DNA from 2 places in the Mycobacterium neumannii genome. Region 1 is predicted to be linked to the other one. Evidence: predicted binding sites of a transcription regulator. Region 1 holds the regulator's gene; the other holds the start of a gene.

Region 1 (8,481 bases):
CGGCTCGACCGGCCTCGGTCGCGACCTGCCACAGGTGTTGCGCATCCTCAACGACCTGCCCGAACCGACCGCGTCGTCGGCGTTCGCCCGCACGCTGCGCGCTGTCGTCGATTGGCGCGGTCAGGTGGTGACCATGCTGGACCGCTGCTATTTGACGCAGTCGGTTCCCGTTCAGCTGATATGGGGTAGCTGCGACGCCGTGATCCCGGTCAGCCACGCCCGGATGGCGCACGCCGCGATGCCGGGATCGCAGTTGGAAATCTTCGACGGCTCCGGCCATTTCCCGTTCCACGACGACCCGGACCGTTTCGTCGGGGTGGTGGAGAAGTTCATCGACAGCTCCGAACCGGCGGTCTACGACCAGGAATACCTGCGCGGGCTGCTGCGGGCGGGGATCACCGAAGGCGCGATCTCCGGATCGGCCCACACTCGGATCGCGGTGCTCGACGCGATGGAGACGGACGAACGCAGCGCGACCTGAGCGTCCTGCGCGCAGCGACCCGGCCAACGGCACTCGAATACGAAGTAGCATCGGGCCCATGGCCATCGACGTGACGGTGTTGCGAGTCTTCGCCGACCCTGACGGCAATCACGGAAACCCACTCGGTGTCGTCGACGCCGGCACCGTGGACCCCGACGATCGCCAGCGGATAGCCACCCAATTGGGTTACAGCGAAACTATTTTCGTCGACCTGCCCGCCCCGGGTACGAGCACGGCATACGCGCGTATCCATACTCCGGTCGTCGAGCTGCCGTTCGCCGGACACCCCACTGTCGGCGCGGCGTGGTGGCTCCGCGAGCAGGGCACTCCGGTCCACACGTTGCGGGTCCCGGCCGGCCTCGTCCAAGTTGCCCACGATGACGGCCTGACCTCCGTTCAGGCCCGTGCGGAGTGGGCACCGGAGTTCGCCGTCCACGACATCGGCTCCGTCGACGAGCTCCTGGCGCTTGACCCGTCGGATTATCCCGACGACATCAATCACTACCTGTGGACGTGGATCGACCGGGACAAGGGTGAGTTGCGGTCACGGATGTTCGCGACCGATCTTGGTGTGCCCGAAGACGAGGCCACCGGCGCCGCGGCCGTTCGGATCACCGACTACCTCAGTCGTGACCTGACGATCGTGCAGGGTAAGGGCTCGCACATCTACACCACGTGGAGTGCCGAGGGCTGGGTGCGTGTCGCCGGCCGCGTCGTCAACGACGGCATCAAGCAGATCGACTGATTGGACCTACGACAGCCGGTCAGCTGGCGGTCGGTTGCGGCGAATTCCGATGCGCTCGCAGCGCCTCGATTTCGCGTTCGAAATCCTCGGCCGAGGTGAAGCCGCGATACACCGAGGCGAAGCGCAGGTAGGCCACCTCATCGAGATCGCGAAGCGGCCCCAGGATGGCGAGTCCCACTTCGTGGCTGGGGATCTCGGGCGATCCCGCGGCACGCACGGTGTCCTCGACCTGCTGTGCCAGCAGGTTCAGTGCATCCTCGTCGACCTGACTGCCTTGGCACGCCCGGCGCACTCCCTTGATGACCTTCTCGCGGCTGAACGGCTCAGTGACACCGCTGCGCTTGACGACGGCCAGTATGGCGGTCTCGACCGTGGTGAACCGGCGTCCGCACTCCGGGCACGAACGCCGCCGCCGGATGGCCTGGCCCTCGTCGGTTTCCCGCGAGTCCACCACGCGCGAATCAGGGTGACGGCAGAACGGACAGTGCATCACCGCTCCTTCGCCGCGCCAACAGAGGACCAACTCGAACCTCTCCGAGCGTACCCGCGGCGGGTTGCGAAAGCCCAGTACCGGGCTGAACGGCACATAGTCGGCCGATCTGTCGGTGAACATGTCTGCGCAGCAAGCTGTTTGGCCGGCCGGTGACCGTCAGCCGACCGGCGCGATCAGTGTCTGGCCGGCGTCCAGTGCGGGCGAGTCGAGCTGGTTGAGCTCGCTGATCCGCTCCATCACCTGGCTCACGGGCGCGTCGGGGGCCACGCGCATGGCGACGTGCTGCAGGCTCTCGCCGGTCTGGACCTGCACCACCGCGAGGCGCTCCGGCACCGCGGTCGAGGTCGTGCCCACGACGCCGCCGAACTGCGCGACCAGGCCGAGCCACATCGTGATGCCCGCCGCGACCAAGGACAGGAGCACCGTGGTGGCGGGGGTGATCGGTCGCCGTCGGTGCGATGCACGCGACATCAGCACGCCGGTTCCCCGGTAGCGTACCGCCGCTGTGCTCGGTCGGGTGGCCGCGGCGTGCCGACGACGGGCGCTCGCGGGCCGGATACCGGTCCTGACCACGCGCGGGGCCTGGAATTCGTGGGTGTCGAGAACGGTCATCTGCCTGCCTTCCGATCCGCTGTTTCGCTCTTGTGTTCGAAGATAGTCGATCACATGTTCGAAAGATAGAACGTGTGATCGAACTGTTGTGAAACGATAGGACAGGCCACCGACAGAAAAACGATGCGCGATTCTCGCGACTTCCGGACGCATCCCGACTCCGACACGCCCTCGAACACATGTTTGATTAATCGAGTGCGGCGGGTTACATTCGGCGGCATGGACTCCAGCAGCGATAAACCGGACGGCACAGGCGGGGCCAGATCTGTGGACTCTGGACTCACCGAGCGTCAGCGCACCATCCTCGACGTCATCCGCGCATCGGTCACCAACCGTGGCTACCCGCCCAGCATCAGGGAGATCGGCGATGCGGTCGGTTTGACCTCCACATCCTCGGTCGCGCATCAACTGCGCACGCTGGAGCGCAAGGGCTACCTGCGGCGCGACCCCAACCGGCCGCGCGCCGTCGACGTGCGCGGCGCCGACGACCACGTGACTCCGATCGTCGCCACCGAACTCGCCGGCTCCGATGCCCTACCGGAGCCGACGTTCGTGCCCGTGCTCGGGCGCATCGCCGCGGGCGGGCCGATCCTAGCCGAGGAGGCTGTCGAAGACGTCTTCCCGCTGCCGCGCGAATTGGTCGGCGAGGGCTCGCTCTTCCTGCTCAAGGTCGTCGGCGACTCGATGGTCGATGCCGCGATCTGCGACGGCGACTGGGTTGTGGTGCGTCAGCAGAACGTCGCCGACAACGGGGACATCGTGGCCGCGATGATCGACGGCGAAGCCACGGTGAAAACGTTCAAACGTACGCGCGGGCAGGTGTGGTTGATGCCGCACAACCCGGCCTTCGATCCGATTCCAGGTAACGACGCCGCGGTGCTCGGCAAGGTCGTCACCGTCATACGGAAGATCTAGTCGGCTCGGACGAAACCGTTCGTGCGCGCGAATTCCTCGCTGGAGAACCAGATTTCGGCTTGTACCTCGTCGTAATCGGCTGAGGTGGGAAGCCAATAGAGCCCCGACTGGGTGTCGGCCTTGATCGGGTAACCCTCGGGCGGCTGCCCGGAGTCACCGAACGGAAGGCGAAACGCCGGGCTGGGTACTTCCGGCTCGTCGATGACGATCCTGGCGTGACGGCCCGTGTCGGTCAGCGGATCCCGTCGCAGAGGTTCGTGTTCCACCGGCAAGGCGGGTATATCGCGTTCCTCGAACCCCAGGTCGGGCTCCTCGAATCGCTCGTCAGACGCCGCGTACAGCTCGTCGTCACGCTCTTCGGGTAGCGCGTCGCGCTCGTCGGGTAGCGCGTCGCGGTCCGCGGGCGCACCGTCCTGCTCGCCGGCGGTCTCAGCCGCGCCGGCGGCCAGGCGCCCCGCGGCGATGCCGGCCTCTCCGGAACTCGGTATCCGTGTCGGCGCGGTGTCGACGTTGTCTGGGTTCTCCTCACCCGCGGCGAATGCCGACGTGTCCGAGGCATCACCGAAGTCCGGCGACGGCGCCTCCCAGGGATTGGCCGATGACGCCGAGCCCGACTCCCCCGACGCAGACAACGCGCCCAAACCCTCAGTGGCATACCGATCGCCGAACATCGCCGCGGACGGATCCCCGCCGCTCGACCCGGCTGCCCCCGAACCCAGTGTGCTGTAGGCCTGTTCGGCCTCCGCGCCGTACGAGTCGTCGTAGTGGTCCTCGACGGGACCGGGTCGATCGACGTCGCTACGACGCCGGTTGCGCAGGCTCGCAAACGCCACCAGGCCCACAAGGATGAGCACCGGCACGATCGCCAGCAGCCACCACCAGCTGAAGGCGAACCAGTTCCCGTCACCACCGGAGTCCGAAGCGCGCGGCGTGCCGGGCGTATCGGAGGCCTGCTCGGCGGGGACCTCCAGGCCGGCCAACTCGGTCGCGAGGTTGGGCGGCTCGGTGCTGAACTCACCGGTTGACCGATTCCAGTTGACCACGCCGCCGGTGAACCGCTGCGTGATGACGTCACCCTTCTCGGACTGGTCGGCCATCGGTGCGCCGAGCGTCCCCTCGGCGCCGTCGAGTTTGTCCCACGCCGCACTCATCGCGCCGCGCACCAGCACAGCGCCGTGGTCCGGCGTCCAGAAGATCACCGGTTTGTCGTCGGCGGCGAAGCGCGCCGTCCGGCTCGCGGTGGCCAGCCCGCCGTCGGCCTCACTGGCGATCGGGAATCCGAGATCGCCCTCGGGCCCGCCGAGGCTTTCGTACTTGGCCAGGACCTGACCGGTGACGACTCGCGCACCTGTCGCGGGACTGTAGAAGATCTTGCCGCCGGCGAAGTTCTGCCCCAGACCGTCATCGCCTATCGGGTACGGCGGTCCCTCCGCGGCGCCGAGAGGACCCAGCGGGCCTCCCGCCGCGCGGCGTGCCGCGTTGATCGCCGACGTCGCGTCGCCGGGGATCTGCAGGTCCGCCAATTGCGCGGCGAGGTCGGGCGGCACGGTGGTGAACGTCTTGTCGCGGGTGTTGTAGGTGATCTCGCCGCCGGTGAACTTCTGGGTGATCAGATCGCCGCGGTAGGTCTCGTCGTCGGCGGGCACACCGAGCCGTCCGGTGGAGCCGCCCAACTTGTCCCATGCCGCGTTGATCGGTCCCCGGACCACACGCGCGCCGGTGTCCTGGGTCCAGAAGATCACCGGGTTGTCGCTGGCGCTGAACGTGACGTTGAAGCTGCCGGGCGCCCGCCCTGGCCCGTCGTCCATGGTCGGGAATCCCAGGTCGCTGTCGGCGGGGCCGCCGAGCGATTCGTACTTCTCCAGGATCGCGCCGCGCATGATGTGAGCGCCGGTATCGGGTGTGAAGAAGATCTTGCCGCCTGCGAAGTTCTGTGCGAAACCGTCGCCCACCGGGTACACGTCGCCCTGCCTGGGTCCCAATGGGCCGCCGTCACCGCCGCTGCCGTCCCAGGCCGCGGTGATCGCGGCGTTGGCGGCATCGGATTCCGGTGAGGCGCTCGCCACCGGCGGTAACAGTAGGGCCACGGCGCCCACGAGCAGACCGATCGCCATCCGGCCCAACACCGTGGTGCCCCGGCTGTTCTGCCCGATCATTCGACCTCCCGGGTCGGTACGAAATTTCGCTCGGATTTCTCGCACCCGTCCTCTATCTGTCGTCAGACGCCAATAACCAACGAACACGCCGATCTTCGGATGAAAATACCTGCCGATACTCCATTCGCTGTGGATAACCCCGCCGTGCCGCCTCGATTAATCGCGACCGCATCGCCCAATTTCGCACCGCGGTCTCGTTGGCAGCGCAGCAATTAGTTTGCACGCGAGCGTGGGGAATGGCGGACATTCGCGAACTATTTGCACAAATATTGGTAGCTACCAGGCAATGTCTCGCGCGATCGACGACCTGTGCACGCGATTGCGGCCGAATTGCCATTCGCTATCCGTGGGCGCCGATGGTTAATCGACCGGTGCGTCGGCCGGACCGGGCCGGCCGGTGTCCGCACCTAAACTGACGCCATGCCTGCCCCGGTCAGCCTGACGCACTGGGGCGCCTTCGCCGCCCACATGCGAGACGGCGACATCTACGCGGTCAGACCGTTCGACGGCGACGCGGACCCCTCACCGTTGCTGGGCAATCTGCCGGGTTCACTTCGGCACCGCTCACGGATAGCCACACCCGCCGTACGCCGCGGCTGGTTGCGCGACGGGCCGGGTCCGAGCACTCGGCGGGGTAACGACGAGTTCGTCGCTGTCACGTGGGACCAGCTGACCGACCTGCTCGCCGACGAGCTGCGCCGTGTCGTCGAAACGCATGGTAACGAGGCGATCTTCGGCGGTTCGTACGGCTGGTCAAGCGCGGGCCGATTTCACCACGCCCAGAGCCAGGTCCACCGCTTCCTGAATCTCCTTGGCGGCTACACGTTTTCCCGTCACTCCTACAGCCTCGGCGCGACAGGTGTCATCATGCCGCGCGTCGTCGGTACGCACGACGACCTGTTCAAGCGGTCCACCGCGTGGGACGTCATCGTCGAGCACACTGAACTTCTCGTGTGCTTCGGCGGGCTGGCGCTGAAGAACACGGCGATCAACCACGGTGGGACCACCGCGCATCCGGCGCGCGATGCGCTGCGACGCTATCGAGCTCGCGGCGGACAGGTCGTGTCGTTCTCACCTCTGCGCGACGACGTCGACGGTGAGTGTGAATGGTTCGCGCCGGTGCCCGGCACCGACGTGGCGATCATGCTCGCGCTCGCCTACGTGTTGGCCACAGAGGGGCTGGCCGACCGCGACTTCCTGGCCACGTACTGCACCGGTTATGAACGCTTCGAGCGCTATCTCCTCGGAGCGGACGACGGCGTGCCGAAAACTCCTCGGTGGGCGTCGGTGATCTCCGGCATACCCGCCGACGACCTGGTCCGCTTGGCCCGGCGGATGTCGCAGCACCGCACGATCGTCACGGTCAGCTGGTCACTGCAACGCACACGACACGGCGAACAGGCGCCGTGGATGGGTCTGACATTGGCCGCCATGCTGGGGCAGATCGGCCTTGCGGGTGGCGGATTCGGGCACGGCTACGGTTCGATGAACGAGCCCGGCCTGCCGCCGCTGCGGACCGGATTGCCAAGGCTTCCACAGGGCATCAATCCCGTGCGCACGTTCATTCCGGTCGCCGCGATCAGCGATCTGCTGTTGCGGCCCGGTGAGCCGTTCGACTACAACGGCCAACGGCTGGTCTTCCCCGACATCAGGTTGGTGTACTGGGCCGGCGGTAACCCGTTCCACCACCACCAGAACATCCCGCGACTGCGGCGCGCGCTCGGCCGCGTCGACACGCTCGTTGTGCACGAACCCTATTGGACCGCCATGGCCAAACACGCCGATATCGTCGTGCCGTCGACGACATCGTTCGAACGCGACGATTATTCGGGATCGCGCAACGATCCCATGCTGATGGCGATGCCCAAGCTCGCCGAACCGTTCGCCCAATCACGGGACGACTACGCGACTTTCGCCGCGCTGGCGGACCGACTGAGCTTCGGCGACCAGTTCACCGAGGGCCGTACACCGCGACAGTGGCTGGCGCATTTGTACGAGAAGTGGGCGGCCGAACTGGATTTCGCCGTACCGACGTTCGAGGAGTTCTGGAGGCGCGGGCAGCTGCGGTTGCCTGTCGAGGAGGGCCTCACCCTGCTGGCCGACTTCCGCGCCGACCCCGTCACCCACCGACTCGGCACTCCGAGTGGCTTGATCGAGATCTTCTCCGCCGACATCGACGGCTTCGGCTACGCCGACTGTGCCGGGCACCCGAAATGGTTCGAACCCGCCGAATGGCTGGGCGGCTCACGAGCAGCCGACTATCCTCTGCACCTGCTGGCCAACCAACCGGCGTCTCGGCTGCACGGTCAACTGGACGGTGGAGCGGTCAGCCAGAAGTCGAAAGTTCAAGGGCGCGAGCCGATCCGGATGCACCCGCGGGACGCCGACGCCCGCGGTCTCGTCGACGGCGACGTGGTGCGGGTGTTCAACGACCGCGGGGCGTGCCTGGCCGGCCTGGTGATCGACGATCGCCTGCGGCCCGAGGTCGTGCAGTTGTCGACCGGGGCCTGGTTCGACCCCGTCGATCCGGCCGACCCGGATTCGATGTGCGCACATGGAAATCCGAACGTGTTGACCGATGACGTGGGTACCTCGTCGCTTGCGCACGGCTGCACGGGCGCACATGTGCTGGTGCAGGTGGAGAAGTACACCGGTGATCTGCCGCCGGTGCGGGCACACGAGCCGCCCGTGATCGACGGGCTGTGAGGCTTCTCACCGAAAGTTGTCCGATTAGCGAAACCTTGTTTCGGGTATTGGACGGTCACACCGACCGATCGGCAAGGAGGAAGCCACGTGTCCGACGACAAGAACAGCGGGCCCGAAGAGGCCATCAAGGGCGTCGTGGAAGGCGCCAAGGGCAAGGCCAAAGAGGTGCTGGGCGCGGTCGCGGGTCGCGACGACCTGTACCGCGAGGGCAAGGCCCAGCAGGACAAGGCGGATGCGCAGCGCGACGCCGCTCAGAAGGAAGCCGAAGCTGAGAGTGCCCGTGCGGCGGCCAAGACCGCCGAGAAGCGGCAGGAATCCGAGCAGCGGCCGACGGACGACCGGTAGATCTTTTCGAGCGAGAGGCGCAGAGGCA
Region 2 (8,481 bases), on a different contig from region 1:
TCAAGCCGGTCGGCGACTTCGAGAAGCACCTCGTCGCGCAGGCCGAACAGTGGTTGGAGGAGGCTCGCGCCTCGGTGCCCGACGACATCATCGTGCGCAGCCACGTCCGCGTCGACGACTCGCCCGCTGATGCGCTGATCCAGGAAGCGGCGCGCGTCGAGGCCGACATGATCGTCGTCGGCGGATCGGGTGGCCTCGTCGCCAGCTACTCCCTGGGATCGACGGTCAACGCGCTGTTGCACTCGGCTCCGCTACCGGTGGCCGTGGCACCCCGGGGTACGAGGCATTCGCCCGTCGACCGCACACGCGAAGTGACATGTGCGATTGGCGAGCGCGAAGGCGCAGATGTGTTGTTGGACATCGCTGTTCAATACAGTCGGGTGGCGGGCGCGCCGCTGCGTCTGGTTTCCCTGGTGGCCCTGGACCCCACGTTCGGGACGCTGCGCGGTGACGGTGACGCGGTACGGGAGCATGGTCTCGCTCATGCGCGCCACGTCCTTGAGTTGGCGAAATCCGAGCTGCCGCAGGATTTCCCGGTGACCTCGATGATCGTAGAAGGTCGGACGATCGAGGAGGCGGTTGGCAAGCTGGACTGGCAAGACGGAGACCTGATCATGGTCGGGTCGAGCCGGCTCAGCGCGCCACGGCGACTGTTCCTCGGATCGAAGGCAGCCAAGATGTTGCGGGTGCTCGATGTCCCCATGGTGGTGGTGCCGCGTGAACAACTCGGCCCCGACGACTTGCCCTAGAACGGTGGTGGCTTGTTGCGCTCGTCGGCGTAGGGCTGGTTGCGCTGACGCTCCGCTTCGATGGCCGCAATGCGGCTCTGCTCGCGGGTTCGCTTGCGGCGGGGCATCTTCAAGCACCGAACCGCGTCGTCGAGTAGGTCGACGCTGGGGTCGACGACCGCGGGGGCGGTCGGCCGGCACAGCGACGGGAACAGCAGCCTGCTGCCGGGATGGGTCGTGTACTTCTGCCCGGTGGGTGAGAGCCAATCCACGGTGCCGTCCGGATGCTGTCGGTCCCGCCATCCTAGGAACGTCTTACAGAGATGATGAGTTCGGCACAGGCATTTGAGGTTTGACGCCTGTGTGGCACCCCGTGGATGGGGGATGGTGTGGTCGATGTCGCACTGGGTGGCCGGCTTGTCGCAGTTCGGGAAACGACAGGTTAGATCGCGGCAGCGGACGAACCATGCCAGTGCCGCCGAGGGAATACGCCGCTTCTCCGGAGGCGCATCCCCGGGATGTCTCACGGGTCGACGCCTGGCGACGGCCAGCTTGGCGGCCACGATCGGTGCCGGCACCAGTCGGCGACCCATCACGTAGCCCGGCCCCGTCGCGGCAGGACCGAGCAGCGTGGGATCGTCGGGCTCGACCGCCTCGACTGGCTTATCCCCGTCCAATTCGGCTGGGGTCTCATCATTTAGCGTGTCCTCGCTCGCCACGACGTGCACCACCACATTGCTGGCTGTGAGACCCGCGGCGGGGCACTCGTTCGAACCGCACGCACACGGCAGCGCTTTGGCGCCGCTGACCGCCGCGGCCAGAGCGTCGCCGCGGCGCTGCTCTTGAGTGCGGGGATCGTTTTCGCACACCGTCGCGGCGAAAGCATCGAGGCGTTGGTCGATCAACTCGCCGTCGTGGGCGTAAACCGTCGCCTCGATGTAGGCAACACCCGTGCCGTTGCCGCTGTCCCTGACGTCGACGTAGCGGCTGCGCGAGCTGTTTTCGGCGCGGCGCACCGCAGCGGGATCGAAGCGGTCGACCCAGTAGTCGATCTTGGTGTGCAACTTCATCAACGACAGCGTCGTCCACTCCTCGACGTTCCCGGCGATTGCGGCGTCGACTCCAGCCAGCGCGTCGCCGTCTTGGACCAAACGGGTACGCGACACGATTGCGGCGACCTCGCGGTACGAGATGGCGCCGGTCATGAACACCGCGTTGACGCCGGGGAAGCGGTCACGCAGGGCGACCGCGATCGCCAGCTGGGACGCGGCTAATCCCAGCGACAGATGCTGGGTTGGGGCGATCTCGGCGGCGACGGCAGCGTAGTTGTCCAGGATCCATTGGTCGCGCTCGGCCGAGCCGTCGGCGGCGTACATCCGATCCAACACATCGGCCGCCGCCGAGAGCCGGCGCGCGCAGGCGGCGTTCTCGATGCGCGCCCACGCACCGGCCGCTCCGGCACCGCTAGTGCCGTCGGCCGCTTGGACCAGCTGTTCGAACATACTAGCGAATTTAGCCACGGGGGCAGACGCGGATCGGCCGCCGGCGCACTCCGTCGCCCAACCTGTGGATGAATCTGGTCTTGGGGATAACGCGCGCTCGCAAGACTTGCGCGTAGGTGGATTCGTTGCCTCACGTAACCGGGCGCGCTGCGCCAACGTCAACCCGATCCGCTAGGCGTACGCGCGCATTTCTGATGAGTCAACGCGGTATCGAACGAAGGCAGCTGTTCGAACACAAGTTCGATACACTGCAACCATGGGCTGGCATACCGGACCGCCGAGCTGGGTGGAGATGGAGCGGGTGCTCAACGGCAAACCGCGTCGCGCCGGCGCTTGGCCCATCGACGAGCAGATCGGCGACGGCGGCGACAGCCCGGCCTGGTCCAGTAGGCGAGGGGAGTACCAGCCACTCGACGTCGAGCGACCCACGTCGACGGTTCCCTACGCCGAACTGCACGCGCATTCGGCTTACAGCTTCCTCGACGGCGCCAGCACGCCGGAGGAACTGGTCGAGGAGGCGGCCCGACTGGACCTGCGGGCGATCGCGCTGACCGACCACGACGGCCTCTACGGCGTGGTGCGCTTCGCCGAAGCCGCCAGAGAACTGGAGATGTCGACGGTCTTCGGCGCCGAACTGTCCCTCGGCGGGGGCAACCGGACCGAAGACCCCGATCCGCCCGGCCCGCACTTGCTGGTGCTCGCGCGCGGTCCCGAGGGCTACCGGCGGTTGTCACGCGAACTCGCCAAGGCGCACCTGGCCGGCGGTGAGAAGGGCAAGCTGCACTACGACTACGACGCGCTGACCGAGGCCGCAGGCGGACACTGGCACATCCTCACCGGCTGCCGTAAAGGACATGTCCGACAGGCGCTTTCAAAAGGCGGTCCGCAGGCCGCCGCCACCGCGCTGGCTGACCTGGTTGACCGCTTCGGCCGCGACCGGGTCAGCGTCGAGCTCACCCACCACGGGCACCCCTGCGACGACGAACGCAACGCCGCCCTCGCCGAGCTCGCGCCCCGGTTCGGTCTGAGCGTGGTCGCCACCACCGCCGCACATTTCGCCGAACCGTCACGGGGTCGGCTGGCCATGGCGATGGGGGCGATCCGCGCCCGGCATTCGATGGACGAGGCCGCCGGTTACCTTGCCCCGCTGGGCGGTTCGCATCTGCGGTCGGGTGAGGAGATGGCCCGGCTGTTCGCCGACCGGCCTGAGGTGGTGACGGCCGCGGCCGACCTCGGTGAGCAGTGCGCGTTCGGACTTGCGCTGATCGCACCGCAGTTACCGCCGTTCGACGTCCCCGACGGCCACACCGAGGACAGCTGGCTGCGTCATCTGGTGATGGAGGGCGCGCACCGGAGATACGGCCCACCGCAACGGGCGCCGCGCGCATACGCGCAGATCGAACATGAGCTGAAAGTCATTGAGCAGCTGACCTTTCCCGGGTACTTCCTGGTGGTCCACGACATCACCCGGTTCTGCAGGGAGAACGGCATCCTGGCCCAGGGCAGGGGATCGGCGGCCAATTCCGCGGTCTGCTACGCGCTCGGCGTCACCAACGTGGACCCGGTCGCCAACGAATTGCTGTTCGAACGCTTCCTGTCCCCGGCGCGCGACGGCCCACCCGACATCGACATCGATATCGAATCGGACCTGCGGGAGAAGGCTATTCAGTACGTCTACGACCGCTACGGCCGCGACTACGCCGCGCAGGTCGCCAACGTCATCACCTACCGGGGTCGCAGCGCGGTACGCGACATGGCCCGCGCACTGGGCTTCTCGCAAGGTCAGCAGGACGCCTGGAGCAAGCAGCTCGGCCAGTGGGGCAACCTCGCCGAGGCGCCGCACACTGAAGACATTCCCGAGCAGGTCATCGATCTGGCCAAGCAGATCTCCAACCTGCCCCGCCACATGGGCATCCACTCCGGCGGCATGGTCATCTGCGATCGGCCCATCGCCGACGTGTGCCCGGTCGAATGGGCGCGGATGGAGAACCGCAGCGTCCTGCAGTGGGACAAAGACGATTGCGCGGCAATAGGTTTGGTGAAGTTCGACATGCTTGGCCTCGGCATGCTCTCGGCGCTGCACTATTGCATCGACCTGGTGCGCGAGCACAAGGGTATCGACGTCGACCTGGCGAAACTGGACCTGTCCGAGCCCGCCGTGTACGAGATGCTGCAGAAAGCGGACTCCGTCGGGGTGTTCCAGGTGGAGTCGCGCGCCCAGATGGCCACCCTGCCGCGGCTCAAGCCTCGCGTGTTCTACGACCTGGTCGTCGAGGTGGCGCTGATCCGGCCCGGTCCCATCCAGGGCGGGTCGGTGCATCCGTACATCAAGCGTCGCAACGGCGAAGAGCCCGTCACCTACGACCACCCGTCGATGGAGCCGGCGTTGCACAAGACGCTGGGGGTGCCGCTGTTCCAGGAACAGCTCATGCAGCTGGCGGTGGACTGCGCGGGTTTCACCGCCGCCGAGTCCGACCAGCTGCGCCGCGCGATGGGATCCAAGCGGTCGACCGAACGGATGCGCCGACTGCGGAGCAGGTTCTACGACGGTATGCGCCAGCGCCACGGCATCACCGGCGAAGTCGCCGACCGCATCTACGAGAAACTGGAGGCCTTCGCGAACTTCGGTTTCCCCGAAAGTCATTCGCTCAGCTTCGCGTCGCTGGTGTTTTACTCCTCGTGGTTCAAACTGCATCACCCCGCCGCGTTCTGCGCCGCGCTGCTGCGCGCGCAGCCAATGGGCTTCTACTCACCGCAGACCCTGGTGGCCGACGCCCGCCGGCACGGTGTCACCGTGCGCGGACCGGACGTCAACGCCAGCCTGGCGCACGCGACTTTGGAAGACGCCGGGAACGCGGTCAGATTGGGCCTGGGGGCGGTTCGGCACATCGGCGACGAACTGGCCGAGCAGCTCGTCGAGGAGCGAAAGACCAACGGCGCGTTCACTTCCCTGTTGGATCTGACGCAGCGAGTGCAGCTGTCCGTGCCGCAGACCGAGGCGCTGGCCACCGCCGGGGCCCTGAGCTGCTTCGACATCGCCCGACGCGAAGGGTTGTGGGCGGCGGGCGCGGCCGCCAGCCAACGAGCCGACCGGCTGCCGGGTGTGGGCGCCTCGTCGCACATTCCCTCGCTGCCGGGTATGACCGAACTCGAGTTGGCTGCCTCCGACGTGTGGGCGACCGGTGTCTCACCGGACAGTTATCCGACGCAGTTCCTCCGAGAAGATCTCGACGACCTCGGTGTCATCCCGGCGGGAAGCCTGCTCGACGTGCCGGACGGCACCCGCGTGCTGGTGGCCGGGGCGGTGACGCACCGGCAGCGGCCGGCGACCGCACAAGGGGCCACCTTCCTCAACCTCGAGGACGAGACCGGAATGGTCAACGTCATCTGCTCGCGCGGGGTGTGGGCGCGACACCGCAAGCTGGCGCAAACGGCTCCGGCACTGCTGATCCGCGGTCAGGTGCAGAACGCGACCGGCGCCGTCACCGTCGTCGCCGAGCGGATGGGCAAGCTCACCTTGGCGATCGGCTCGAAGTCTCGCGACTTCCGCTAGCCCGCTACGGTTGAGCGGTGCGGCGACCCGTCTACCTCCCCGTCGGTGCGGGCACCGCACTGATCGCCTGCTGCTACGGCTTCGGGCGGTTCTCCTACGGACTGTTCGGCCCGGTGTTCGGCGAGACCTTCCGCCTGAGCCCCACCATCGCCGGCGTGATCGGTGCGGGCAGCTACATCGGCTACTGCGCGGCGATCACCGCCAGCCTGCTGCTGACCGACCGCATCGGCCCGCGACGGGTCGCGGTCACCGCCGGAGTCGTTGCCACGCTGGGGATCTCCATCATCGCGCTCGCGCCCTCGGCGTGGGTGCTCGCAGTAGGTGTGCTGGTCGCCGGCTGTAGCACCGGCATCGTCTCGCCGCCGCTGGCCGCCGCGGTCGCCCAACACGTGCCGCCGGCCACGGCGGACCGTGCGCAGACCGTGGTCAACGGCGGAACGGGCATCGGTGTGGTGCTGTCGGCACCGATCGCGCTGCTGTTGCTGAGCCACTGGCGCGCGGCGTGGGTGGTGTACGCGTTGGTCTCGGCGGCGGTGACCGTCTGGGTGTTCCTCGCCGTGCCGGCCAACTCGCAGCGCGCCGCGAAACGGGTCGATCCGCTCTGGCGCACAGGCACTTTCGGCTTGCTGCTGGCATCCTTGCTGACGGGCGTCGGCAGCGTCGCGGTGTGGACCTTCGGCCGCGACCTGATCACCACCGTCGGCGGGGCGGACGCCACCCGCTCGTCGTTGCTGTGGATCGTCATCGGCGCGGCGGGCATCGCCGGGGCGCTCGCCGGTGATGTGGTGCAGCGGATCGGACTGCAGTGGGCCTGGGTGGGCGCGACCGTCGCGATGGCCTCGGCGACGGCGCTGCTGGCGGCCGCCCCGTGGAACCTCGGCGTCATGATCGCGGCCGCCACGCTGTTCGGCGGGGCCTACATCGCGTTGACGGGTTTGGCCCTGCTGTGGAGCGCCCGCCTCTATCCCGACAGCACCTCATCCGGGGTCGGCCTGTCGTTCTTCACGCTCGCGGCCGGACAAGCCCTGGGGGCGCCCGTGGCCGGTGCGCTCATCGACCTGGCCGGTGGACGGGCCGCGTTCCTGGCGATCGCCGCGGTCGGCCTGTGTGCGCTTGCGGTGCGGCCCGTGAAAACAGCGCCGGTGCCCGCAGCGCGCTAACCCTCGGTGGGCGTGGTCCAGACCTTGTCGACGCTGATCCTCAGCCGCGTGTCGTAGGCGGCGAGAAACTCGTCGCTGAAACCGAGGCTGGCCGCCAACTCGTCGTATTTCGCGCGATACCGCTCGTCGTGCAGCGGATTCGCGCCCTCGGCATCGACGGTCGCGGGTCCGCCGACGACGATGATCCCGCTGCCGTTTCCATCGGAGTCCAGATTGAGGCTGACCCGTGGATGCGCCCGTATATGCCTGACTTTCGCGGCACTCGGTTCGGTGTAGACGAGCACGTCAGTCCCGTCGAAGTAGAACCACACCAATCTCGGGACGGGTTGTCCGGACTTGGCCACCGTGGTCAACCAGCCGTGCTTGTCCGACGAGAGCCGGTCGATGACTTCCTGGGTGAATTTGACTGCCATGAAGCGAATGTAGTCTCGAAAAATGACCTTGAACCTCTCCGCCGACGAAGTCCTCACCACCACCCGTTCGGTGCGCAAGCGGCTCGATTTCGAGAAGCCGGTGCCGCGTGAGGTGTTGCTGGAGTGCCTCGAGCTCGCCATCCAGGCGCCGACCGGATCGAACAGTCAAGCGTGGCAGTGGGTGTTCGTCGACGACGCCGAGAAGAAGACGGCGCTCGCCGAGATTTATCGCAACAGCTGGAAGTTGTACCGCACGATGCCCGAACCCGAATACGCCGAGGGCGACAGCCGCGGGGAGCGGCGCCAGGCCGTGGTGTCGTCGGCCGAATACCTCGCCGAGAACATGGAAAAGGCGCCCTGGCTGCTGATCCCGTGCCTCGAGGGACGATGCGACGGTGTGCCCGGCGCCGTCAGCGCCAGCTTCTGGGGTTCACTGTTGCCCGCCGCGTGGAGCTACATGCTGGCGTTGCGCACGCGCGGTCTGGGCTCGGCGTGGACGACGCTGCACCTGTTGGGTGAGGGCGAGAAGCAGGCCGCCGACGTCCTGGGCATCCCGCACGACCAGTACAGCCAAGGCGGGCTGTTCCCGATCGCTTACACCAAGGGCACCGACTTCCGCCCGGCCAAGCGCCTGCCCGTCGAGCAGATCGCGCACTTCAACTCCTGGTGATGCTCAGGTCGCGCCGCTGAATCCGTGCTGGCGCCACGCCTCGTACACCGCGACGGCCGCCGCGTTCGACAGGTTCAGCGAGCGCCTTCCGGCCAGCATCGGAATCCGCACCTGCGCGGTGATGTGCGGGTCGGCCAGCGTCGCCTCGTCGAGGCCGGAGGGTTCGGGACCGAACATCAGCACGTCACCCGGCCGGTACTCGATGTCGGTGAACGACGTCGTCGCGTGGGCGGTGAACGCATAGACCCGCTCGGGCGCCATCGCGGACCATGCCGCGGCCAGATCGGGATGGACGGTCACCGACGCCAGGTCGTGATAGTCCAGGCCGGCCCGCCGCAACTTCGGCTCGGACAGGTCGAAGCCCAACGGTTCCACCAGGTGCAGTTCGCAGCCGGTGCCCGCCACCATCCGGATCGCGTTACCCGTGTTGGGCGCGATGCGCGGTGAGTAGAACA

What was found. The regulator LexA, encoded in region 1, represses DNA repair genes until DNA is damaged. The targets are predictions, from matches to a motif close to CGAACANNTGTTCG.
Region 2: a site for LexA is predicted at 2,460-2,473, ahead of CEX88_RS18040 (error-prone DNA polymerase). Genes of this name have one in related genera too.

Annotation. Positions count from the first base shown of each region.
Region 1 is NZ_NKCO01000001.1:214,685-223,165, forward strand. It holds gene CEX88_RS01125 (alpha/beta fold hydrolase) at 1-481, shown strand, start outside; gene CEX88_RS01130 (PhzF family phenazine biosynthesis protein) at 540-1,226, shown strand; gene nrdR (transcriptional regulator NrdR) at 1,246-1,716, opposite strand; gene CEX88_RS01140 (LysM peptidoglycan-binding domain-containing protein) at 1,876-2,331, opposite strand; gene lexA (transcriptional repressor LexA) at 2,551-3,246, shown strand; gene CEX88_RS01150 (LGFP repeat-containing protein) at 3,243-5,402, opposite strand; gene CEX88_RS01155 (molybdopterin guanine dinucleotide-containing S/N-oxide reductase) at 5,823-8,108, shown strand; gene mbp1 (microaggregate-binding protein 1) at 8,196-8,453, shown strand.
Region 2 is NZ_NKCO01000016.1:62,738-71,218, forward strand. It holds gene CEX88_RS18030 (universal stress protein) at 1-749, shown strand, start outside; gene CEX88_RS18035 (HNH endonuclease signature motif containing protein) at 746-2,230, opposite strand; gene CEX88_RS18040 (error-prone DNA polymerase) at 2,487-5,783, shown strand; gene CEX88_RS18045 (MFS transporter) at 5,801-6,943, shown strand; gene CEX88_RS18050 (TIGR03667 family PPOX class F420-dependent oxidoreductase) at 6,940-7,356, opposite strand; gene CEX88_RS18055 (nitroreductase family protein) at 7,379-8,026, shown strand; gene CEX88_RS18060 (tRNA (cytidine(34)-2'-O)-methyltransferase) at 8,030-8,481, opposite strand, start outside.